4 regions of the Aureimonas sp. OT7 genome follow, and region 1 is predicted to be linked to each of the others. Evidence: riboswitches for the same ligand, from Rfam matches in the RefSeq annotation. Region 1 holds a riboswitch; each other region holds the start of a gene.

Region 1 (5,919 bases):
GTCGGTCATCGTGACGGGCATCTGCCTGGTCTTCGCCTTGCCCTATGCCTACCTGATGGTGCGCACACCGTCCGCGACCCTGCGGAAGATTCTGCTGATCGCGCTTTTCCTGCCGTTCTTCATCGGGCAGGTGGTGCGCGCCTATGGCTGGCTCATCATTCTCGGCAACCAGGGCATCGTCAACGAGGTCATGGGGCTCGTTGGCGTGCCGCCGATGCGGCTGCTTTACAACTATCCGGCCGTCATCTTCGGTCTCGTCCAGTACATGCTGCCCTTTGCCGTGTTGATGCTGTCGCCGGCGCTGACCGCCATCCCGGAAGAGGTGGAAGCGGCAGCCAGTTCGCTTGGGGCCAACTGGTGGCGCACCCTCGTCCATGTCGTGCTGCCGATGGCGCGGCCGGGCCTGATCGGCGCCGGCCTTGTGGTCATGACGCTGACGCTGACCGATTTCGCCATGCCGGCCATACTGGGGGGAGGCTCCCAGGACTTCATCGCGAATGCCATCTACGACCAGTTCTTTCGCACCTCCGACCAGGGAATGGGGGCGGCGCTGACGCTTGTCCTTGTCGGGGTCGGCTCGCTGGCGGTGGGGCTCGTATTCACACTGTTCGGCGCGGGAACGCTGGCCATGGGGCGGGAGCGCCGATGACCCAGCCCTTGTCCAAGACCGTCGTCATCTGGGCGATGGTGGCGCTTGTGCTCGTCATGCTGTCGGCGCCGACGATCGTCGTCCTCGGCGCATCCTTCACCTCGGGCAAGATCGTCGCGTTTCCGCCGGATGGGTTTTCGCTGCAATGGTACCGGCAGATCGCCGCGGCCAGCGACCTGCGGAATGCCTTCTTCCGCTCGCTGAAAGTGGCGGCCGTCTGTACGCTGATCGCGATCCCTGCCGGGACGCTGGCCGGCATTGCGCTCGCCAAATATGCGGTTCGCTTCGAAAAGACGCTTCAGATCTACCTGCTGCTGCCGTTTACCATACCCCTCATCGGCTCGGGCATCGGCCTGATGCTGCTGTTCGGGCAATGGGGCATGCTCGGACAGATATGGCCCATCGGCCTTGCCTGCTGCGTCATCAACCTGCCCTTCATGATATGGGCCGTAACGGCAAGCGCCTCCGGCCTCGACCCGGACCTGGAACTGGCGGCGGCCAATTGCGGGGCGCGGCCGCTGGCAGTGTTTTTCCACGTCACGCTTCCGGCGGTGATGCCCGGCGTCATCAGCGGCGCGCTCCTGATGTTCATCCTCGCGCTCAACGAATTTCTGGTCAGCCTTCTGTTGACCGACGCGCGAACGGTGACGCTGCCGGTGCAGATCTATAATTCCATCCGCTCGATCATCACGCCGGATCTCGCGGCGGTTTCCGTCGTCTTCATCGTTTGCGCCGCGCTGGCGATCGCGCTGCTCGACCGGCTGGTCGGGCTAGACATCTTCCTCAAGTCGAAGTGACAGGATCAGCCTGCAATGTCCGAAGTTTCGTTTCATGATTATGCCGCCCTTCCGTCCGACGCGCGCGCCCGGCTGATGAAGCGCTCCGAGGCCGACCTTTCCCCGATCATCGACAAGGTGCGCCCCATCGTCGAGGCGGTGCGCACGGAAGGTGACGCGGCCCTGGTTCGCTTCGGGCGCGAATTCGATCGTGCCGAAGGGCTGGCAGCGGATGGGCTGAAAGTGTCGGACGCGGAATTTGACGCTGCCTTCGCGGCGGTGGACGCGGCGGTCGTGGACGCTATCCGCTTCGGCATCGACAATATCCGCAGCTTCCACGAGGAGCAGAAGCCGGAGACCATGTGGATGAAGGAGATCCGGCCGGGCGCCTTTGCCGGTGACCGGTTCACGCCCATTCGCTCGGTGGCGCTGTATGTGCCGCGCGGCAAGGGATCCTTCCCGTCGGTGACGATGATGACGGCGGTGCCGGCGGTGGTCGCTGGCGTGCCCGATCTGGCCATCGTTACGCCGCCGGCCCCCGATGGCGGCGTCGATGCTGCGACGCTGGTGGCTGCGCGGCTTGCAGGGGTGGAAACGGTCTACAAGGTGGGGGGCGCACAGGCGGTGGCCGCCGTGGCCTTCGGTACCGAAACGGTGAGGCCTGCCCTGAAGATCGTTGGACCTGGAAGCCCGTGGGTGGTGGCGGCAAAGCGGCTGCTGGCCGGAACCCTCGACACCGGGCTGCCCGCCGGCCCTTCGGAATCCATCATCTTCGCCGACGACACGGTCCATGGCGGCCTGGCGGCGCTGGACCTCCTGATCGAGGCCGAGCACGGGCCCGATTCCTCCGCCTACCTCGTCACCCACAGCCGCCGCGTCGCAGATGAAGCCCTTGCCGCCCTGCCGGACCTTTGGGCGCGGATGAGCGCTCAGCGCGTGGATTTCTCACGCGCGGTTCTGACGGGTCCGACGGGCGGCATCGTGCTGACCGGATCGGTCGAGGAAAGCTATGATTTCGTCAACGCTTATGCCCCCGAGCATCTGGAGATACTGTCGAAGGAGCCCTACGACCATCTGGGCCGGATCACCGAGGCGTCGGAAATACTTCTGGGGCAGCATACACCATGCAGCATCGCCAATTTCGGGCTTGGGCCGAACGCCGTGCTTCCCACCAGCCGCTGGGCCCGCACCTATGGACCTCTTTCGGTGACCGACTTCGTCAAGCGCAGCTCCGTCGGCTACGTGACCGCGGCGGGCTTTCCGCTGCTGGCCAAACACGCGCACACGCTGGCGCTGTACGAGGGCTTCTCATCCCATGCGCTCGCGGTCTCGCCGCTTCGCCAGGAGTTCATTCGATAAAGAATGCAAAAAGGCCCGTCGCGGTGTGCGGCGGGCCATTGCCTTGGCGTGTGATTTCTCAGCCGCGATCGCGCATGGTGATGCCGATGGCAAAGCCGATGAGACCGGCAACCAGCAGGGACGACAGGGGACGGTCCTGAACCTGGCGTCGCACGACCTTCTGGCCTTCATGCGCGTAAGCGCCGGCGTTCTCGTAAATGTCCGATGCATAGCGCGAGGCTTCGTCGGCCGCGTCGCGGACGGCGTCACGGCCCTGTCCGTAGAGGTTCTGTGCCTTGCCCTCGGTCTCGCGTACCCGGCCTTCCGCCGATTGGCGGTCCGATCCGACCGCATCGCCAAACGCGCCCTGAACCTTGCCGCCGAATTCCTTGGCGGTGCCTTCAAAACGGTTCTTGTCCATATCCGATTTCTCCTGCCGTAAGCGTCGAACATTCCGATGTGCCCTTATAAGGCCGCAGACGGCGATTGGTTCATTTTGGGAGCGTTCTGGACGTCAACGCGTTTCTGTCTGGTCCAAGGATGGAGATGAGAATGCGAATTCCCAAAGACACGATGGTTGCGGTGGTCGATGGAGCGAAGTTGAGCTTCTTCCAGAATACGGGAGACGAGCAGAACCCCAAATTGAAGCCGGTGGCCACGGGCGACATCGATACCGATAACAAGAGCGGCGGTGTCGGCCACGCCAGCAGTTCCGCGAACCCCGACGACAATACGCAGGACGAGGACGGCTTCGTAGCCGGAGTGGTCGCCAAGCTGAACGACAGGGCCGTGACGGGCAAGCTCAAGAGCCTCATCATCATTGCCGCTCCCCGGGCGCTTGGCGAGATGCGAAAGCATTATCACGCCAAGCTGAAGGAGGCTTTGATCGGCGAATTGTCGAAGGATCTGACCGGCCAATCGAGCGACGACATACTCAAGGCGATCGCAGCGGGTTGAGGCTGCTTGCCGGGCGCCGGCATGCGGTCAAAAACCACTGCCGGCGGCCGGGCCCGAAGCGGCCGGACACGAAAAAGCCGCTGGGGATCTCACCCAACGGCTCCGGCGCTCTCTGCAGAGATGTGCGATCTCGGTGACTCAACTCGCCAGTACATCCGTGGTCGGACGAAACACCAAAATCATGAGCGCATCAACCTCTCGGGGACGCGCTGCACTGCCTCTATATGGACGCGCCATAGCGAAAAGTCAATCGCCATGCTCAAGTTCTGCAAAAATGATGAAGGGGGGCTCTCGCTTGACTTCAGGCGGGCTAGAGCCCAGGTCTATGGCATGTTGACGACCGACCACCCCCTCTTGGCATTTTTCAGGGTGTGCCCCATCGCGGGCATCTGACCCCCGGCCAGGGCCTGTCGCGTCCCGGTCGTGGGGCACAGGCCAGTTTCCGACCACTGCGGACATCGGGCCGGCAGCGACACCAGCAATCCCGGATTTAGATAACAAGCGCCGCGTCGCCTCTGCGCGCGTGCGCCAGACATGAGGGCATTCAGATGGCTCGGGCAACCAGGCAGAACCGCAAGCCGGCAATCACCGTGACGCGTACCGACAGCGAGCGGCTCTGGCGGCTGGCCGATACCCTTGCCGAGCGCAACCCGGCCGTGGCCGAGGAACTGCTTGCGGAACTGGATCGTGCAAAGATGGTCGAGGATGGCCGGCTGCCCGCAAATGTCGTGCGCATGGGCTCGTCCCTTCGGTTTACGAGTGACCTCGGCGAGGATCGGCATGTCACGCTCGTGTTCCCGGGCGAAGCGGACATCGCAGAAGGCAAGGTCTCGATCCTGACGCCGATCGGCGTGGCATTGATCGGCCTGTCGGCCGGGCAGTCCATCAACTGGACGGCCCGGGACGGGCGGACCCATCGCCTGACGGTGGAGTCCGTCGAAGCGCCGGCGTCCGAACGTGCTGCCTCCTACTCGTGAGGGCGAAGGAGTCTGGCCGAACAGGATCATGGTGACGCCAGGATATAAGGATATCCTTATATCCACTTGACTCTATCAGCCCGATGCAGCAGGCTTGCCAGGCTTAAGGTCTCCGGTCGTCGCCTGCGACGCGCCGGAGCTAAGAGGGAAGCCGGTGATCCGTCCATGCGGAAAGTCCGGCGCTGCCCCCGCAACTGTAAGCGGTGAGCTTGCGTCCAGCATGTCACTGGGTTCTGCCTGGGAAGACGGACGCAAGTGGTGAGCCGCAAGCCAGGAGACCTGCCTTCAGCAAAACAACGTCCACGGGCGGGGTGTCCCAGTGTGCCGTAGCGGAAGCCGCATCGTCGCGGCCCCTCATGCTATGCGTCTGCTGACCCATGCCCCCAGATCGAACGGGGCACAGCATGTCTCAGAAGTTCAATTTCTCCGTCAGGAGCGTCCCTTTCAACGAGGACTACGTCCCCTCGGAAGGCACGCGCATCACCACCAACTTCGCCAATCTGGCGAGAGGCGATAACCGCCAGGAAAATCTGCGCAGGGCACTGCGGATGATCGACGGTCGGTTCAACGCACTGGCCGGGTGGGACAATCCAGGGGGCGATCGCTATTCGGTCGAGCTGGAGATCGTATCCGTTGCGTTGACCCTCGGCACGCTGGGCGCGGGGGATGCCTTCCCCCTGATCGAAGTCCTCAAGACGACCATCGTCGATCGCAAGGCCGGCCGGCCCGTCGACGGAATCGTAGGCAACAACTTCTCATCCTATCTGCGGGATTTCGACTTTAGCGTGGCGCTGCCGGAGCATAACAGGGGTCGATCGGACTTCAGCATTCCGACCGATTTCGGCGACCTGCACGGGCGTATGTTCACGAGCTTCCTGCGTTCCGAGACGTACCGTACGCATTTCAGCAAGCCGCCCGTCATCTGCATCAGCGTGTCCACCGGCAGGACATACCATCGGACCGACAATCGCCATCCCGTCATGGGGGTCGAGTATCGGCAGGACAAGCGCTCGCTGACGGATCTGTACTTCGGCAAGATGGGCATGGAGGTTCGCTACTTCATGCCGGCGGGAAGCGTCGCGCCGCTGGCCTTCTACTTCATTGGCGATCTGCTTTCCGACTACTCCAATCTGGAACTGATCGGGACGATCAGCACGATGGAGACGTTCCAGCGCATCTACCGTCCCGAAATCTACAATGCCAATGCCGCCGCGGGGGCAAT
Region 2 (5,919 bases), 530 kb from region 1:
ATCTGGGCCGCCATCGTGATCCTGTGCCGGGAAATCCTCGTATCCGGCCTGCGCGAATACCTGGCCGAGCTGAAGGTGAGCGTTCCGGTGACGCGGCTGGCCAAGTGGAAGACGGCGGCGCAGATGGTGGCCATCGCCTTCCTGCTGGCGGGCCCGGCCGGAGACCAGATTTTCCCCTATGTCACGGAACTCGGCATATTCTTCCTCTGGATCGCGGCGCTGATCACCCTTTATACCGGCTATGATTATTTCCGAGCGGGCCTGCGCCATATCGACGTCTGACCGGGAGGTCGCGCCATGAAACTCGCCTATTTCGCATCCATCCGGGAGCGCATCGGCCTTGCCGGCGAGGATGTTTCCCTGCCGGCCGACATCGGCACCGTGGCCGACCTGATACGCTGGCTGGAAGGCCGCGGCGAAAATTATGCGCAGGCCCTGAAGACGCCCCAGCTCGTGCGTGTCGCGCTAGATCATGAGCATGCACGGCACGATGCGCCGCTGGCCCGCGTTCGGGAAGTCGCGTTCTTCCCGCCGATGACGGGGGGATGACATGGCACTCGTCCGCGTCCAGGCCGAGCGCATCGATTTCGCGCAAGCGGCGTCCACGCTGCCCTCCGACGGCTCGTTCGGCGCGCTGGTCAGCTTTACCGGATACTGCCGCGACGAAGCCGGGCGCCTCGCCGCGCTCGAGATAGAGCACTACCCGGGCATGGCAGAAGGGCAGATCGGCAAGATCGCCGAATCCGTCGCCGCACGCTGGCCGCTGGCCGGCTGGGCCATCATCCATCGCTTCGGCATGATTCTGCCCGGCGAGGAGATCGTCTTCGTTGCCTGCGCTTCGCAGCATCGGCAAGCCGCCTTCGAGGCCGCGTCCTGCATCATGGATTTCATGAAGACCGAGGCGCCGTTCTGGAAACGCGAGCATCTCGTGGATGGCAGCGTAGGCGCATGGGTAGAGGCCCGCGATACCGACGCCGCCGCAACGGACCGATGGCACAGGCTTTGAGCCGCAGCCAGCATTGCGGTTGTGAAGGCCCGCGCCGTCTGGTAGCGACATCGGTGCCGGTTTCCGCAAGGAATTGAAAGGGAATCCGTAGCTGGCCTCAAGGCCGGCCAAACGGAACTGCCCCCGCAACTGTAGGCGGTGAGCGCCGCGCGATTTCGTCACTGGGGATCCCCCGGGAAGGCCGCGCAAGCTTCGACCCGCCAGTCAGGAGACCTGCCGGCACGAACAGCAACGCGAACTGGGCGGGGTTGCCCAGGAAGGTGTCGACATGGCGAATTTCAATCGGGCCCGCGCCCGGACTTTCATCTCCTCGCTCGCATTGGCGGCGTGCCTGGGCTTCTCTGCCCAGGCTACGGCGCAAACGACCTATCCGCTGACGCTGCAAAACTGCGGTGTCGATATCCGGTTCGAGGCCGTGCCGGACAGCGTCGTCGCCGTCGGCCAGGCCGTCACCGAGATTCTTTATTCGCTCGACTTGCAGGAGAAGGTTGCCGGCACGGCAGTCTGGTTCACCGACGTCCTTCCGCAATTCGAGGAGGCAAACGCCGGAATCGAGCGCCTTGCCGACAACGATCCGAGCTTCGAAAGCGTCGTCGCCAAACGTCCGGGGCTGGTTGCCGCGCAATATGAATGGCATGTCGGCCCTCAGGGCATCGTAGCGACTCGCGAGCAATTCTCCGATCTTGGCATTCCCACCTATATCCTGCCGTCCGACTGCGTCGGCAAGGACAACACCGCGGGCTCCGATGGAACGCGGACCGCCATGTATTCCATGGACACTCTCTACCAGGGCATTACGGAGCTCGCCGACATTCTTGCCGTACCCGAGCGCGGCCGGGCCCTGGTGGCCGACCTGCGCAACCGGGAAAGCACGGCCATCGAGACGGCACAGGCGCTGGGGATGGACGATGTCAGCGCCATGTTCTGGTTCTCCTCTCCCGAGCTTTCGGGGGATCCGTTCGTTGCCGGAAGCAAGGGGCCTCCCGCAACGATGATGGATGCGCTTGGGCTGCGCAATATCATCGAAAGCGACGAGGAGTGGCCCCTCGTAAGCTGGGAAACCATCGCCCGCGCCGACCCATCCATCATCGTGGTGGCCAGCATGGACCGGCGCCGCTTCGAGGCCGACGACTACGAGAAGAAGCTGGAGTTCCTGCGCACCGACCCGGTTGCCAGCCAGATGGACGCGGTCCGCAACGATCGTATCGTCGTGCTGGACGCGCATGCGATGGACCCTTCCATCCGCAACATCGCGGCACTGGAAACCCTTGCCGACGCCTTGTCCAAGCTCGACGCACGGTGACGGCAGCCGGTATCGCAAGGGCGCGGCCCGCGACGCCCATTGCCTGGGCGGGCGCGGGCGTCGCGATCCTGACGGCGGCGATCCTTGCCGGTATAATCATCGGTGAAACGCCCTTGCCGCCGTCGCTTGTCGGCTCCGTCCTCGCCAACAAGCTTTTCGGCGCCGCCCATGCGGTGGACGCCATCGATTCCGGTATAGTCTGGAACTACCGCATGCCACGCACGCTGGTTGCCGCGGCATGCGGTGCCGGGTTGGCGCTGGCCGGCGTGGTCCTGCAATCTTTGGTGCGCAACGCCTTGGCAGACCCCTATCTTCTGGGTGTTTCGGCGGGCGCTTCCACCGGCGCCGTCGCGGTGACGATCATGGGAGTCGGGGCTGGCGCCATCGGCCTTTCGGCCGGGGCTTTCGCGGGGGCGGCGCTGGCGTTCCTTATGGTCGCCGCCCTTGCCCGTGCGGCGGGCGGCGGGCCGGCGCAGATGGTTCTTGCGGGCATTGCCGGCTCGCAATTGTTCAACGCTCTCACCTCTTTCTTCATCGCCCGCTCGGCCAATGCGGAACAGGCGCGCGGTATCATGTTCTGGCTGCTGGGCAACCTGTCCGGCGTGCGCTGGCCCGACGTTTCGCTTGCAGCACCGGCTGCGGCGCTGGCGCTGGTGGTCTGCCTGTGGTGCGCGCGCGGTCTCGATGCCTTTTCCTTCGGCTCGGAAGCGGCATCCTCGCTCGGTATCGATGTCCGGCGCATTCGAATCGCCCTCATCGGCGTCGTCACGCTGACAACCGCCATCATGGTCAGCCTGGTCGGCTCGATCGGCTTCGTCGGACTGGTCGTCCCTCATGCCGCACGCTTCATCGCCGGTGTGCGGCACCGCCGGCTCATCCCCGCTTCGGCGCTGCTGGGAGCGGTTTTCCTGATCGCCGCCGATATCGTGTCGCGCATGCTGATCCCCGGCCAGGTCGTTCCGATCGGCGTCGTGACCGCCCTTGTCGGGGCACCGGGCTTTGCGCTGATCCTCGTGCGCAGGCGCATGCGCCCATGAGGGTAGAAGCCAGGGATCTCCACTGGGCCGTCGGTGGCAAGCCGATCGTCTCCGGCGTCAGCCTCGACATCGCGCCCGGCGAGACGCTTGGCGTCGTCGGGCCGAATGGGTCCGGCAAGTCGACGCTTCTGCGCCTTTTGGCTGGCCTGCTGCCTTCGAATGGCGTTGTTCTGGACGGCAGGCCGGCGTCAGGCTTCACGCGGCGGGATCTGGCGCGAAACCTTGCCTTCGTGGCCCAATCCTCCGATACGGAGGAAGCGCTGACGGTCCGCGATTGCGTGGAACTGGGCCGCACACCCTGGCTTGCGCCCTTTGCGGCGCCGAGCGCGGCCGACCTTGAGATTATCGCGCAATCCATAAGCGCCGCGGGCCTCGACGGGTTCGACACCCGTTTCTGGAGCACGCTGTCGGGCGGCGAGCGCCAACGCGTGCACATTGCGCGCGCCCTGGCGCAGCGCCCGCGCCTGCTGCTCCTGGACGAGCCGACCAACCATCTCGACATTCACCATCAGATGGAAGTGCTGCGGCTCGTCTGCGCGCTGCCGGTCACGGTGGTCGTGGCCTTGCACGATCTTAACCAGGCACTGGGATGCGACCGGCTGGCGATCATGGAAAAAGGGCGGCTCGCCGCATTGGGCAGGCCGGCCGACGTTTTGACCGAAGCGCGCCTTGCATCGATCTTCCGGGTCGGCAGCCGTACCCTGACCGACCCGAGCGACGGGCACCGCGTCTACCGCTTCATTCCGCTGGATCGCAGATAGCAGAACGCCCGCCCGGCAAGGCCGGACGGGCGTACATCATGCCGGAAGGACGAAGCCTTCAGCCGACGATTTCGGTCTCGGCGAACCAGTAGGCGATCTCCTGGCTGGCCGTCTCGGGCGCGTCGGAGCCATGAACCGAGTTTTCACCGATGGAGACGGCGAAAGACTTGCGGATCGTGCCCTCTGCGGCGTCGGCCGGATTGGTTGCGCCCATGACTTCACGGTTTTTCAGGATGGCGTTCTCGCCCTCCAGAACCTGCACGATCGTGGGGCCGGAGGTCATCGTCTCGACCAGTTCGCCGAAGAAGGGCCGCGCCTTGTGGACTGCGTAGAAGCCTTCGGCCTCGCGCTTGCTCATCCAGACGCGCTTGGAGGCGACGACGCGCAGGCCGGCTTCTTCCAGCTTCTGCGTGATGGCGCCCGTCAGATTGCGCCGCGTCGCGTCCGGCTTGATCATGGAGAACGTGCGTTCGATAGCCATATGGCTTTCCTTCCGATGGAATATGAGGGAAAAGATGCCGCTCCATACAGTGCGGGCCGGCCATCGGCAAGGGCTGGCCCGGCGATCCCGAAGACCGGCAGTCAGGCTGCCGCGACGCGCCGCCCCTCGCCGTCATAGAGGTCCAGACACCTCTCGAACCACTCCATCACGCGGTCATCCGGCTTCAGCGGGCGGAACGGCGATACGACGCGCAGCCACTGAAACGCCCCGAAGACGATATGATCGGCAAAGCCCGGTTCCCGCCCGCTCAGGAAGGGCTGGACCTTCAACGTGGCGCGCAGCGGGTTCAGGGCTTGCGAGAACGCCGCGACATGGGCTGGATCCCGGTGCACGACCTCTTCCAGCTTCATGCCGAAGAAGGCTTCCCGCGTACGACGGAAGTGCTCCTTGTCGGCATCGTCGAGCAGCGAATAGATGTCCATCAGCGCCACGGAGGTGACGAAGGGGTGCAGCGTACGCTGCGACCAGCTTTCCACCAGCCGTGCCAGCCCACGCCCGATTTCGCTGCCGAACAGGGGCCGGCCGTCCGGGTAATTGGCTTCCAGATATTCGGCTATGGCGAAGGAATCCTGCACGACGTCCTTGCCGTCGCGCAGCACGGGCACCGTCCGGTCGAACCCGTTTTCGACATGCCGGACACTGGTGAAGGGCACGGGAACCGTCTCGAAATCCAGCCCCTTGTGCCGCAGGGCCAGCCGGATCTTCCAGCAGTGGGGTGAAAATGGCCGGGTCTCGTCCTGGCCCACCAGTTCGTACAACAAGATGCTCATGCCGCCCCCAACCTGCTCCATAATGTCGAAGCGGCTTAACATAGATTGCCGTCCGAAGTTTAGCGTGGCAAAAGCGGCCCATGCTTCAGATCACAGACCTTTCCGCCCGCGTTGCCGGTCGCCTGCTCATCGACCACGCCAGCCTGACGATTCCGGCAGGCACCAAAGCCGGCCTCGTCGGCCGCAATGGCGCGGGCAAGTCCACCCTGTTCCGGATCGTGACCGGCGATCTCGCCGCCGAAACCGGCTCCATCAGCGTGCCGCGCAACACGCGCATCGGCCAGGTGGCGCAGGAGGCGCCGGGCACGGAAGATTCCCTGATCGACATCGTGCTGGCCGCCGACGAGGAGCGGGTTTCCCTTCTGGCCGAAGCCGAAACCGCGACCGATCCGCACCGCATCGCCGAAATTCACACCCGCCTTGCCGATATCGAGAGCCATTCGGCCGAGGCGCGCGCCGCCGCCATCCTCGACGGCCTCGGGTTCGACAGCGTCGCGCAGGCGCGGCCCGTATCGTCGTTTTCGGGCGGATGGCGCATGC
Region 3 (5,919 bases), 990 kb from region 1:
TCCGTCGCCGGATTGGGAGGCAGGCGACGCGGCCATTGCACCTCGCCGATACGCCTGCGGTTATCCGGCGGGATGGAGATGTCCATGTCGGTGAGGCTGAGATCGGGTCCGCGCTCGCCGGAAAAGAGAAAGGCCGGGTCTTCGACCGCCTCTCGCGTGGTGGCCACCAGCATGTCCACCCTGGTCGCGCCGTAATCGGCGGGGTTTGCGGCAATGGGTGCAAGAACGCCAACGGGCGCCCCGGCGCAGCCCGCCAGTACCATCATGCTAAACAGCGCCGCCAGGCGCGTCGGACTGTGACGGAAGGTCTGCACGTGTGTCGTCCCCTCGTATCGTCGGCGGGCGTCAGCCTTTCGGTTCGTCTTGCATCGTATCGAAGGCGACGACCGCGCGCGTGCCGGTGCCGACTTCGGCGTAGACCAGCTTGCTGTCGAGGCTGCGCGTCAGCGCCACGATGATCCGTGCGCCGAGGCCGGTGCCCTGGATCTGTCCTTCGCCACGCCACCCGATCCCGTCATCCTCGACCGACAGTTCGGCCATCCCCTCGGCCGTCTCTGCCAGTCTTACCCGGATATCGCCCTTCTTGTCAGGATACGCGTATTTGATCGCGTTCGTCACCAGTTCAGTCGCGATGACGCCGATCGAGACGGCCTTGTCCGGTGAAACCGTCACCTGGTCGGCCTCGAAGCGGATTGGCATCTTGTGCAGGTCGTCGGCCATGGACAGGGTCAGCTCCCCCACCAGCCGGCCCAGATAGGTCTTCAGATCGACACTGCGGACATCCTCGGACGTATAGAGGCTGCGGTGCAGATTGGCGATCGCGGTGATACGCGCCTGCACCTCGGTCAATGCCTCGCGGATTGCGGGATCCTCGGTGCCGTTCGATTGCATGCGAACGAGAGACCCGACGAGCGCCAGGCTGTTCGCCACCCGGTGGTTCACCTCGGCCAGCATGGCCACGGCGCGGTCGCGGGCCTCGCGCACCTCCTGCTCCGCCCTTTCCTTGGCGCGCCGCAACGTCGCCTTTTCAACCGAGGCGCGGATGGCGTTGGCCAGCAGCAGCTCGAACTCCGACCCGACCGTCTTGACGACGTAGTCCACCGCACCGGCCTTCAGCGCGTCCACGGCGATGGACAACTCGGTCGATGCCGTCACGTAGACTGCCGGCGGCGCGTTCTCCATGGCGCTCATGTCGCTCAGGATATCGAGGCCGGACCCGGAGCCGAGGTCGTGATCCAGGATGACCGCGGAAAAGTCGCGATCGTTGAGGAGTTGCAGGCCGGTGACGGCATCGGGCGCATGCACCACTGATATGCCATGGCGGCTCAACATGCGCTGGGCAAGGCGGCCGGCCACGACGTCGTCGTCGACGTACAGAACTGTGACACCGGCTGCGCCCGGCTGGATCGCGCCCCCGGCCATCGTCATTCCGTTTCCGGCACCTGCATCACCGAGAAGAACAGGCCAAGCTGCCGGATGGCATTGGCGAAGCCTTCGTAGTCCACCGGCTTGGTGATGTAGACATTGGCGCCGAGATCATAGCAGCGCTGGATCTCGCGGCTGTCGTCGGTCGTCGTCAGGACGATGACGGGCGAGAGCTTGGTATGCGGGTTGGCCTTCACTTTCTCCAGGATGTCCACCCCGCCCATGTCCGGCAGGTTCAGGTCGAGAAGGATCAGGAGGTGCCGTCCGGCACTGTCCTCGCCCGAGCCATCCGCACCGAACAGGAACGCCAACGCGTCCGTGCCGTTGCCGAAGGGCAGGATCTCGTTGTTGACGCCGGCACGACGGATGTTCTTTTCGATCAGCCGTGCGTGGCCCTCGTCGTCCTCGATCATGACGATCTGGACAGGCTTTGCGGTCCTGCTCACGATTCAATGCTCCGCTTCACGTTCAAAAGATTGGCCGGCAGGACGAGCGTGAAGGTCGAGCCCTTGCCGAGTTCAGATTTGAGGCCGATGTCGCCGCCCAGGTTGCGGGCCAGCGTCCGCACATGCGCCAACCCGATCCCCTCACCCGCAGTATCCTGTTTTCCCGACCGTCGGAAGAGCTCGAACACCCGTTCATTGTCAGCCGGCGAAATGCCCCGTCCATTGTCCTCGACCTCAATGACGACGCGGCCGTAGGAATCATTCCGTGTACGGACGGATATCCGCAAGGGACGCGACGGCTCGCGGTACTTGATTGCGTTATCAAGCAGATTCCCCAGCATCTGATCAAGCGACAGGCGGTCGGTGACGATGGACGTCGCCTTGACATCGGTTTCGATCTCACCGTTGTTCTCGGCACCCTGATGGTGCACGGCATTCGTCGCCGTCTCCACCAGGGCTCGAAGGTCCACCCTTTCCGGCTTCAGGCTGCGCCGCCCTTCCCGCGATATCTTCAGGATGGCGTTGATGAGGCCGTCCATCTTGCGGGTCGACGAGCGGATGAATGAGATGGCCTCGGGAACCTCCTGGTTGATCGCCTCCTCGGCATGGCGGCGCAGCGGTTCCTCGCTTGGCGGCAGGCTGGCCATGTAGTCCCGCACCGGCGAAAACGTCGCCTCCAGTTCGCTGGTGAAGCCCATGATGTTCACAAGCGGCGCGCGCAGATCATGCGTCACAATGTAGGCGAAGCGCTGAATCTCCTCGTTCGCCTTGATGAGGTCGGTGGTGCGCTCTTGGACGCGGGCTTCCAGAGCCGTGTTTGCGGCCTCGATTTCGGCGCGGGCCTCGGCGACTTCCCGCGTATAGCGCAGGATGGTCCAGGCGGCGGCGGCGGCCATCAGGATGATGGCGATGGCGCCGATCACCGTGACGTGGCGCAAGGTGGACCCGATGTTCTCCTGCCGCTCTATGCCGGCCTGCAATTGCGCTTCCGCCTGGTCGAGAATCATGCCGAGCTGGCCTCGGATCTCGTCCATGAGGGCGAGCCCGGCGCCGCCGGCCACCTCTGCGACGGCCGCGTCATACTGGCCGCTGAGCGCAAGCGAAACGGTGGAATCCAGTTCCGCCGTCTTGGCCGTCACACGCTGGCTCAGTTCCGACAAGTCCGCGCGGCCGCCCATCATCTCGTCCATCGCCACCTGCAGCCGTTCGACCCTGGGCGCGATGGACCCGATCTGCTCGCGATACGGCTCGAGGTAACGCTGGTCACGTGTCAGGAGATATCCGCGCTGGCCGGTTTCGGCATCGACGATGCGGGACAAAAGGTCAGCTGCCGCGCTCCGCACCGCGCGTGTCATGACGACTTTATCGAAATTCTGCTGGGTCAGCCGGGTCAAATACATCGAACCGCCAACGATCGCCAGAAGCAGAAGCAGCGCGGCCGCCAGGAAAGCGAATGTGCGGGCATAGAACTGCTTTTGGGAAATGGGCATCGGAACCAGGTGTTTGTTGCAACGATGCCCTGAATGCCGCAGCACGGGCTGAACCACAATCGAGAATTTTCCCGAACGCTTCGGCGCGGTGGAAAACCGACGAAGGCGGGTTGACACCCGCGACCGCGTAAAACAATCTGTTGTGGTCACGGTCTTCCATAGACACAAGATATGGAAGCTAAGAGGGAATTCGGTTCGCCGCTCAAATGGTTAGTCCGAAGCTGTCCCCGCAACTGTAGACGGGTAGCCCGCACCCAATCGCGCCACTGGAGCCTGGCTCCGGGAAGGCCGGGTGCCGGCGACGACCCGTGAGCCAGGAGACCTGCCGTGTCGATGAACCTTTCCCTGGGCGGGGTGTCCCGGCGGATCGTGTAGCTTGCCCGGCGTCTCGCGGCGCCGGTATGCAGCACGTGTCCGCCTGGCCTGTCCATCCTCTTCGACAGGAACAGCCGATGTCACTTTCCGCAGAATTCCCGACAGTCCGTCCGGCCTCGGAGGCGCAGGCCAGTCCCCTGCGCGTCGTCAAGCGCAACGGCCAGAGCGACGTCTTCGATGCCGGCAAGATCAGCATCGCCGTCACCAAGGCTTTCCTGGCCGTCGAGGGCCGGGAGGCCGCCGGTTCGTCGCGCGTGCACGACATCGTCGACGATCTGACGGATCAGGTTGCCTCGGCCGTGCAGCGCCGCGCCGGCCGTGACCATGTCATCCATATCGAGGACGTGCAGGACCAGGTCGAGCTGGCGCTGATGCGCGGCGGCCATCACAAGGTGGCCCGCGCCTATGTCCTGTACCGGGAGGAGCGCGCCAGGGCGCGGTTGGAAACGCAGGCCGCGCCTGCCGCACCGGCGATCGTGGTGCGCGAGCCGGATGGCGGCGCCACGCCGCTCGACATGGACCGCCTGGCGGCCGTCGTGGCCGAGGCGGTCGATGGGTTGCCCGGTGCGGATGCGGCGCTGATCGTCCGCGAAACCAAACGCAACCTTTACGATGGCATCTCGCGCGAGGAGCTGTCCGACGCCCCGATCCTGGCGGCGCGGGCGCTTGTCGAGACCGATCCGGACTATGCCTTCGCCAGCGCACGCCTGTTGATGGACAAGCTCCGGGCCGAGGCGCTCAGCTTCGTCAGGGGCGTGCCGACCAACGCCACTGCCGCCGACATGCAGGACGCCTATACGGATTACTTTTCGCGCTACCTCGCCCGCGGTGTCGCGGAACAGCTCATCGACCCCGAGCTCGCGCGCTTCGATATCGCCGTTCTCGGTGCGTCCCTGAAGCCGGAACGCGACCGGCAGTTCCAGTTTCTTGGGCTGCAGACCCTGTACGACCGGTATCTCCTGCACAGCAACGGTACCCGCTTCGAGCTGCCGCAGGCCTTCTTCATGCGGGTGGCCATGGGCCTTTCAGTCCGCGAAACGGACCGGGAAGCGCGCGCCATCGAGTTCTACGAGCTTCTGTCCAGCTTCCGCTTCATGGCGTCGACGCCGACGCTGTTCAATTCGGGCACGCCGCGCCCGCAATTGTCGTCCTGTTTCCTCACCACCATCGGTGACGATCTCAGCCAGATCTTCAAGTCGGTGCGGGATAACGCCCTTCTGGCCAAGTATTCCGGCGGCCTCGGCAACGACTGGACGCCGGTGCGGGGTCTTGGTGCGCATATCCGCGGCACCAACGGCAAAAGCCAGGGCGTGGTGCCTTTCCTGAAGGTGGCCAACGATACCGCTATCGCCGTCAACCAGGGCGGCAAGCGCAAGGGCGCGGTCTGCGCCTATCTGGAAACATGGCATGTCGACATCGAGGAATTCCTCGACCTGCGGAAGAACACCGGCGACGACCGCCGCCGGACACACGATATGAATACCGCCAACTGGGTGCCCGACCTGTTCATGGAGCGAGTCGAGGCTGACGCTGAATGGACCTTGTTTTCCCCGGACGAGGTGCCGCACCTGCACGATCTGTACGGCGCGGACTTCAAGGCGGCCTACGAGGCCGCTGAACGGGATGCCGCAGGCGGCCGCGTGCGTGTGCATCGCAAGGTCCGTGCCGTCGATCTGTGGCGGCGGATGCTGACCATGCTGTTCGAGACGGGGCATCCCTGGATCACCTTCAAGGACGCGTGCAACATCCGCTCGCCGCAACGCCATGCCGGTACCATCCATTCGTCCAACCTGTGCACGGAGATTACCCTCAACACATCCGCCGACGAAGTGGCGGTCTGCAACCTCGGCTCGGTCAACCTCGTCGCGCACCTGTCCGACGACGGGCTCGATGCGGACCGTGTCGCCGACACGGTGCGCACGGCGATGCGGATGCTGGACAATGTGATCGACATCAACTTCTACACCATTCCGGAAGCACGCCGCTCGAACCTGCGGCACCGCCCTGTCGGCCTCGGCCTCATGGGTTTCCAGGATGCGTTGCAGGCGTTGCGCATTCCCTATGCCAGCAAGGCGGCGGTGCGGTTTGCCGACGAGAGCATGGAACTGATCTCCTGGCACGCCATCGCCGCCTCCAGCGACCTGGCCGCCGAGCGGGGGCGCTACGAAAGCTACGAGGGCTCG
Region 4 (5,919 bases), 780 kb from region 1:
ACCAGGCGGCCGATGCTGACCAGCCGGACGGGGGTGTCCCGTCCGTTTCCGCCGCCATCGCGGACGGGCGGTGCCGGAAAGCGACGAAGGTCCAGCCCATGATAGACGAGGCGCACGCGGTTCTTGTCGCCGCCCGGCGACAGGCGCACGAGTTCGTCGTGGCCCTGCCGCGTACAGGTGGTTCCCCAGATGCTGTCGGCGATCTTTTCGCGCTTTTCCCAGTCCGGCGTCGTCCAGATATCCTTGGCATGGGCGGAAAAGCTGAAGGGCAGTTGCCGGAGCTGCGCCGCATAGCGTGCGACGGAAGCCGGCGTGTGCAGGAAATGCGCGTAGATTTGCGTGATCTGCGGCGATAGTTCCCGAGCCAGAACCGCCGCCTGGCCGATGCGCCGCAGCCGGTTGGGGCTCGGATCTCGGCGCAGGTCGGCAAGCGCCGTGCGGACGAAGCGGCCAAGGCCCTTCTGGCGTGGCAGCGCCAGTACGCCGCGCAGGACGCGCAGCGGATCGTCCTTCAGATATTCCGGCAGGTAGTAGACAGGCGCCGCGATCTGCTCGTGCATCGGGTGGCGCGCACGGTCCGTCGGGCGCCGCAACGACCAGATATCCAGACAAAAGCCCAGTTGCTCCAGCCCCAGGATTTCCTGTGCGATGAAGGTTTCCGAAAGCCGGGGATAGCCCTTCAGGACGACGGCAATTCTACCGGCTTGCGGTTCGGGCCGTTTCTTTCGAGGGGCTGGGGAACCAGCCTCGCACCGTTGCGTCGATTGTATCCAGTCCATCAAGCAGCCTTGGCAGGGTCTTTTCCGAAGGTTTCGGGCGTCCGGGAAGGGCGCGGATGGCTTCTGCCATCAAATGCGGGTTGCGGTGGGCGCCGTCTTCCAGCCCGGCACCGTCCAGGCACGTGATGAGGCCCAGCTCGGCGGCCCGCTCGGCGCGGATGGTCTGTTCCATGCGCGGCGTGCGGCGCGGCACGATCACGGATCGTTTGTCGAAGGACAGGATCTCGCAGAACGTGTTGTAGCCACCCATGGCGATGATGCCTTCGGAGTTGGCGATGAGGTGCTCGATTCTGGAATCGAAGGTGATCGCTTCCACGTCGGGCAGGCGGGCCACGCGCTCCATGAAGGCGGCACGCTGATCGGGCGGCACGAAGGGGCCGAAGACGATGAGCGCGCCAAGGGGCAGGGACCGGTCGGCCTCGTAGGCCGAAAGGGTCCAGTCGATCAGCCCTTCGCCGTCGCCGCCACCGCCCGTCGTAACGAGCACATAGGGTTTGCAGGTGATGGATGGGTAGGCCGCCGTCGCGGAGACCTGGGGCAGGTCGCGCCGGAGATAGCCGGTATAGATGATTTCGTTTTGCAGCCGCTCGGGCAGGGAAAAGGGCGCCAGCGGCTCGTGGATCTCGGGAAGGCCGTAGACCCAGACGTTGTCGTAGAAGGCAGAAAGCGCCTCGGTCGCGCCCTTGCGCTCCCATTCGGGCACGATCACTGCGGCATCGTCCAGGACGTCGCGCAGGCCCAGCACGATGCGCGCGCCTGTCGCCTTCAGGTGCTCCAGCGTCGGCAGCAACTCGTCGCGGAAGCCGGCGGGCTCCTTGTCGACGATCAGGAGGTCGGGGTTCAGGCTGCGCGCCGTTGCCATGATGACGGAGCGGCGGATCTGCACGGTCTCGTCCAGCGACAGGCGCAGATTGGAGGTTGTGTACCCGCCATTCGGCAGCTTGACCACGCCCGGCACGCGTACGTAATCGACGCCGTCCTCGAAGTCGAAGCGGCCGATGATGGGAGAGCCGGAAATGATGACGATTGAGGCGTCATCCATCGACCCGACCAGCCGGTTGGCGATGGCGCGGCAACGCCGAAGATGGCCAAGGCCGAACGTGTCGTGGCTGTAGATCAGGATTCTCGGTCCGTCACGCCCCGTCGGACGGTCTTGCCGAAAACTATGCGCCATCCTTGCACTCCGCGCTGACCGGACCGGCCCCTCATCTCCTTGTTACAGTTGCGTTGCGGCAGCACAACCAGAAAGTCAGCCATCCCTTATCCTGTGGATGCTTGTGAGGCCGCGGTACCGTGTCTATTGTGCCGCGCGACGGTGCCCCGAAAGGGCTTCAAAGGGAACGCAGTGCGCCATCCGGCCATGCTGCGGCTGCCCCCGCAACTGTAGGCGGAGACTGCCTTGCCATTATGCCACTGGGGCCAGCGCCCCCGGGAAGGCGGCACGGCGGAAGGACCCGCGAGCCAGGAGACCTGCCGTCAGCCGTGGTTGCACGCGAACATGTCGGGCGGGGTGCCTCGACAGGGCCGGACCTCGTTCGATGCAACCGGAAACGATGTTAACGAGGTTGCCTTGTCCATCCGCCTTGCTGCCTGCCTGACAGGCTCGGCTCTTATCGCCATTTCGTCCGCCGCCAGCGCACAGATCAGTTTGCTGCCGGCGGCGATCGCGCTGGACCCCGTCATCGTCACGGCCAACCGGACGTCGACGCCGGCGCGCGCCGTCGGCAGCGCCGTCACCGTCATCGACAGGGCCGAACTGGAGCGGCGGCAGGTGCGCTTCGTGGCCGACGCGTTGCGGAGCGTGCCGGGGGTGGGCCTGAGCCGCACGGGCACGGTGGGCGGCCTGACCCAGGTTCGGCTGCGCGGCGCCGAGGGCAACCAGACGCTCGTGCTCATCGACGGCATCGAGGTGAACGATCCCGCCAGTGGCGGCGAGTACGATTTCGCCAACATGCTTGCCGACGATGTGGAGCGGATCGAGGTGCTGCGCGGTCCGCAGAGTGCGCTCTACGGGTCCGACGCCATCGGCGGCGTCGTCAACATCGTCACCCGCAAGGGCGAGGGCCGGACGTCCGCTTCGGCACGCCTGGAAGGTGGTAGCATGGGCACGGCCAGCGGCCTCCTGTCCATCGGCGGCGCTTCGGGCGGCGCCGACTTTTTCGGCAGCCTCGGCGGCTACCGCACGGACGGCGCCTCGAGCGCGTCCGAGTGGCGCGGCAACCTTGAGCGCGACGGTTATGACAACGTCACGGGCTTCGCCAAACTCGGCTTCGATGCCACGCAGGACCTGCGGTTCGACATGGTGGGCCGCGTGACGGACCATCGGGCCGACGCGGATGGGTTCGCCGACGGCCTGCCGGCCGATGCGGACGCCGCGACACGCGGCCGGCAGATGTACGGACGTGTGCAGGCCCGGCTGGATACGCTGGACGGGCGCTGGCAGCACGTCGCCGGCATCAGCCGCAGCCATTCGACGCTGCGCTACTTCACCGATAGGTCCCGCACCGACGATTATGTCGGCGACCGGACCAAGGTGGACTATCAATCCAACGTCTTCCTGGCGCAGGAGGCCGCGCGCCTGGACCATACGCTGACCTTCCTTGCCGAGCACGAGGAAGAATCCGCCGAAGTGGACGGTGCATACTCCAGCTTCGACCGCTCCACCGGCCAGAGCGGGCTGGTCGGCCAGTACCAACTCGGTATCGCGGACGCGCTGTTCCTGACCGGGGCGGTGCGCCACGACATGAACGAGCGTTTCGCCGATGCCACCACATGGCGGGGCACCGCGGCCTACGATCTGTCGCGGACCGGAACGAAACTGCGCGGCTCCTATGGTACGGGTATCAAGAACCCTTCCTTGTTCGAACTGTTCGGCTATGACGGCACCTATCGCGGAAACCCCGACCTGAAGCCGGAAAAGGCGGAAGGCTGGGACATCGGCTTGGACCAGTGGATCCTGCGCGATGCGCTGTCGATCGAAGCAACCTATTTCAACCAGCGCATTACCGACCTGATCCAGGGAGCGGGTACGACGTCCATCAACCTGGACGGTACGTCCACGATCCACGGCATCGAGCTTGGGGTGACGGCCTATCTTCTGGATGGGCTGACCGTGCGCGCGGCCTATACGTTCCTCGACGGCGATGACGCGGACGGCGTCACCCTGGCCCGCCGTCCGGAAAACGTCGCGAGCCTCGACATAGGCTACAGCTTCCTGGACGGTGCGGCTGCGCTCAACCTCGGCATCCTTTATACCGGCGGACAGCAGGATATCGCGTTCGATGCCTTCTACAACCAGTCACGCGTGGAGCTTGATCCCTATACGCTGGTGAACCTCGCCGGATCGTATCGTTTCAACGATCATGCGGAGGCCTTCGCCCGTGTCGAAAACCTGTTCGGCGAGCGCTACGAGGATGTCTACGGCTATGGCGGCATGGGGCGTGTGGCGGTTGCGGGTGTGAAGCTCAGTTTTTGACGCAGACCATCCTTGCGGGTAGTTGATACTCGACGCACGCAGGAATTTCGCATGGGCCAACTCGATCTGTTCAGCTTCGACGAAGAGGAGCGTATGGCGCGCCGGCTGGAGGCGACGGGCCGGTTCCGCATTTTGCGCAAGCTCGTGCCGCGCCCCGTGGTGGCGCGCGAAGAAAGCCTGTTTCCGCATGTCGCGCTGCTGATCGACACCGAGACGACCGGCCTTCGCCATGGCATGGACGAAGTGATCGAGGTGGGGGCCGTTGCCTTCACCTATGATGACGACGGCACGATCGGCGATGTCGTCGGCGTGTTCGGCGGGCTGCAGCAGCCCTCCGTGCCGATCCCGCCCGAGATCACGCAACTGACGGGCATCACCGATGCTATGGTGGCGGGCCAGCGCATCGACCTTGCCGCCCTGGAGCGGCTGGCAGAGACGGCGGACCTCGTCATCGCGCATAATGCCGCCTTCGACCGGCGTTTCTGCGAGGGGCTGTCCGCCTGCTTCGAATTCAAGGCCTGGGCGTGCTCGCATGCCGAGATCCCCTGGCGCGAACTCGGTTTCGAAGGCAGCAAGCTGTCCTATCTTCTGTCGCAGTGCGGCCTGTTCCACGATGGCCATCGCGCGGTGGATGATTGCCATGCGCTTCTGGAAGTGCTGACGCGTCCTTCCGGGGCGGATGGGCGCAGCGCCTTCGCCCATCTCCTGGAATCGAGCGGTCGGACCCGCCGGCGCATCTATGCCGAACATACGCCCTTCGACCTGAAGGATGTCCTGAAACGGCGCGGCTATCGCTGGTCGGATGGCAGCGACGGCCGCCCGAAATGCTGGTGGGTCGAGGTCGACGAGGCGGCCTACGATGCGGAATTGTCGTTTCTGCGCCAGGAGATCTACCGGCGCGAGGAAGCCGACCCTGTGACCGTCACACTGACGGCGCTGGACAGGTTCAAGGCCGCCTGAACCGCGGCATCATGGGAGGAAGTCATGGTCGAAGTTCGGGATCGGGGGCTGCGGCCCCTGTCTGCACTAGGCTGCTTGACGGGGCTTGCCGCGATACTGTGCGGCCCCGCCTGGGCACAGGACGGCGTGCGCGACGAGTTTTTCTGGCTGGGACAGATCAACAAGGCGACGGCCGTCATCAACACGCAGGAAGGCCTGCTCGACAAGGCGAAGACGCCGGCAATCGCAAAGGCGATCGACAGCGTCATCAAGGCCGGCAACGAGCCGGGAGCAAAGCGCCCGGCCACCGTCATCACCTTCGAGCCGCTGCTCATCGATGAAGGCGGGGTGGAGGTGACCCTGCTGCATGCCGGCCGCTCCAGCCAGGACATGCACGCCACCTACCGGGCGGCCATCCTCCGAGACGGGCTGCTGGAACTCGCCACGCAGCTCAACGCCACCTCCCGCACGCTGGTCGATCTTGCGGCCACGCACGCCGAAACGATCGTTCCCAATTACACCAACGGCGTCGCGGCGCAGCCCAACAGCTATGGCCATTACCTTCTGGGACACGCGGCCGGCTTCGCGCGCGATGCGGACCGGATCCGCGAGGCTTACGCGCGGGTGGACCGCTCCGCCATGGGCACGACGGTCCTGAACGGCACGGGCTGGCCGCTGAACCGGCAGCGGATGGCCGATTATCTCGGCTTCGCCGGCGTGGTGGAC

What was found. A riboswitch is a leader RNA that binds a small molecule or an ion and turns the genes downstream of it on or off. The one in region 1 is predicted to bind cobalamin.
Region 2: another riboswitch for cobalamin. It lies ahead of IGS74_RS20295 (ABC transporter substrate-binding protein); the one in region 1 lies ahead of IGS74_RS16160 (DUF1852 domain-containing protein).
Region 3: another riboswitch for cobalamin. It lies ahead of IGS74_RS11405 (ribonucleoside-diphosphate reductase subunit alpha); the one in region 1 lies ahead of IGS74_RS16160 (DUF1852 domain-containing protein).
Region 4: another riboswitch for cobalamin. It lies ahead of IGS74_RS12395 (TonB-dependent receptor); the one in region 1 lies ahead of IGS74_RS16160 (DUF1852 domain-containing protein).

Annotation. Positions count from the first base shown of each region.
Region 1 covers NZ_CP062167.1:3,372,040-3,377,958, reverse strand. The annotation lists gene IGS74_RS16190 (ABC transporter permease) at 1-649, shown strand, start outside; gene IGS74_RS16185 (ABC transporter permease) at 646-1,446, shown strand; gene hisD (histidinol dehydrogenase) at 1,462-2,784, shown strand; gene IGS74_RS16175 (CsbD family protein) at 2,843-3,184, opposite strand; gene IGS74_RS16170 (host attachment protein) at 3,316-3,720, shown strand; gene rnk (nucleoside diphosphate kinase regulator) at 4,269-4,697, shown strand; cobalamin riboswitch at 4,787-4,999, shown strand; gene IGS74_RS16160 (DUF1852 domain-containing protein) at 5,102-5,919, shown strand, end outside.
Region 2 covers NZ_CP062167.1:2,841,080-2,846,998, forward strand. The annotation lists gene pgsA (CDP-diacylglycerol--glycerol-3-phosphate 3-phosphatidyltransferase) at 1-282, shown strand, start outside; gene moaD (molybdopterin converting factor subunit 1) at 298-549, shown strand; gene IGS74_RS13570 (molybdenum cofactor biosynthesis protein MoaE) at 551-1,006, shown strand; cobalamin riboswitch at 1,047-1,242, shown strand; gene IGS74_RS20295 (ABC transporter substrate-binding protein) at 1,275-2,309, shown strand; gene IGS74_RS20300 (iron ABC transporter permease) at 2,348-3,346, shown strand; gene IGS74_RS13580 (ABC transporter ATP-binding protein) at 3,343-4,107, shown strand; gene ndk (nucleoside-diphosphate kinase) at 4,166-4,588, opposite strand; gene IGS74_RS13590 (glutathione S-transferase family protein) at 4,690-5,379, opposite strand; gene IGS74_RS13595 (ABC-F family ATP-binding cassette domain-containing protein) at 5,460-5,919, shown strand, end outside.
Region 3 covers NZ_CP062167.1:2,384,094-2,390,012, reverse strand. The annotation lists gene IGS74_RS11425 (alpha/beta hydrolase) at 1-266, opposite strand, end outside; gene IGS74_RS11420 (histidine kinase dimerization/phosphoacceptor domain -containing protein) at 346-1,428, opposite strand; gene IGS74_RS11415 (response regulator) at 1,425-1,838, opposite strand; gene IGS74_RS11410 (CHASE3 domain-containing protein) at 1,868-3,361, opposite strand; cobalamin riboswitch at 3,494-3,706, shown strand; gene IGS74_RS11405 (ribonucleoside-diphosphate reductase subunit alpha) at 3,814-5,919, shown strand, end outside.
Region 4 covers NZ_CP062167.1:2,589,519-2,595,437, reverse strand. The annotation lists gene IGS74_RS12405 (glycosyltransferase family 4 protein) at 1-779, opposite strand, end outside; gene IGS74_RS12400 (glycosyltransferase) at 697-1,953, opposite strand; cobalamin riboswitch at 2,076-2,272, shown strand; gene IGS74_RS12395 (TonB-dependent receptor) at 2,350-4,254, shown strand; gene IGS74_RS12390 (3'-5' exonuclease) at 4,306-5,214, shown strand; gene IGS74_RS12385 (argininosuccinate lyase) at 5,239-5,919, shown strand, end outside.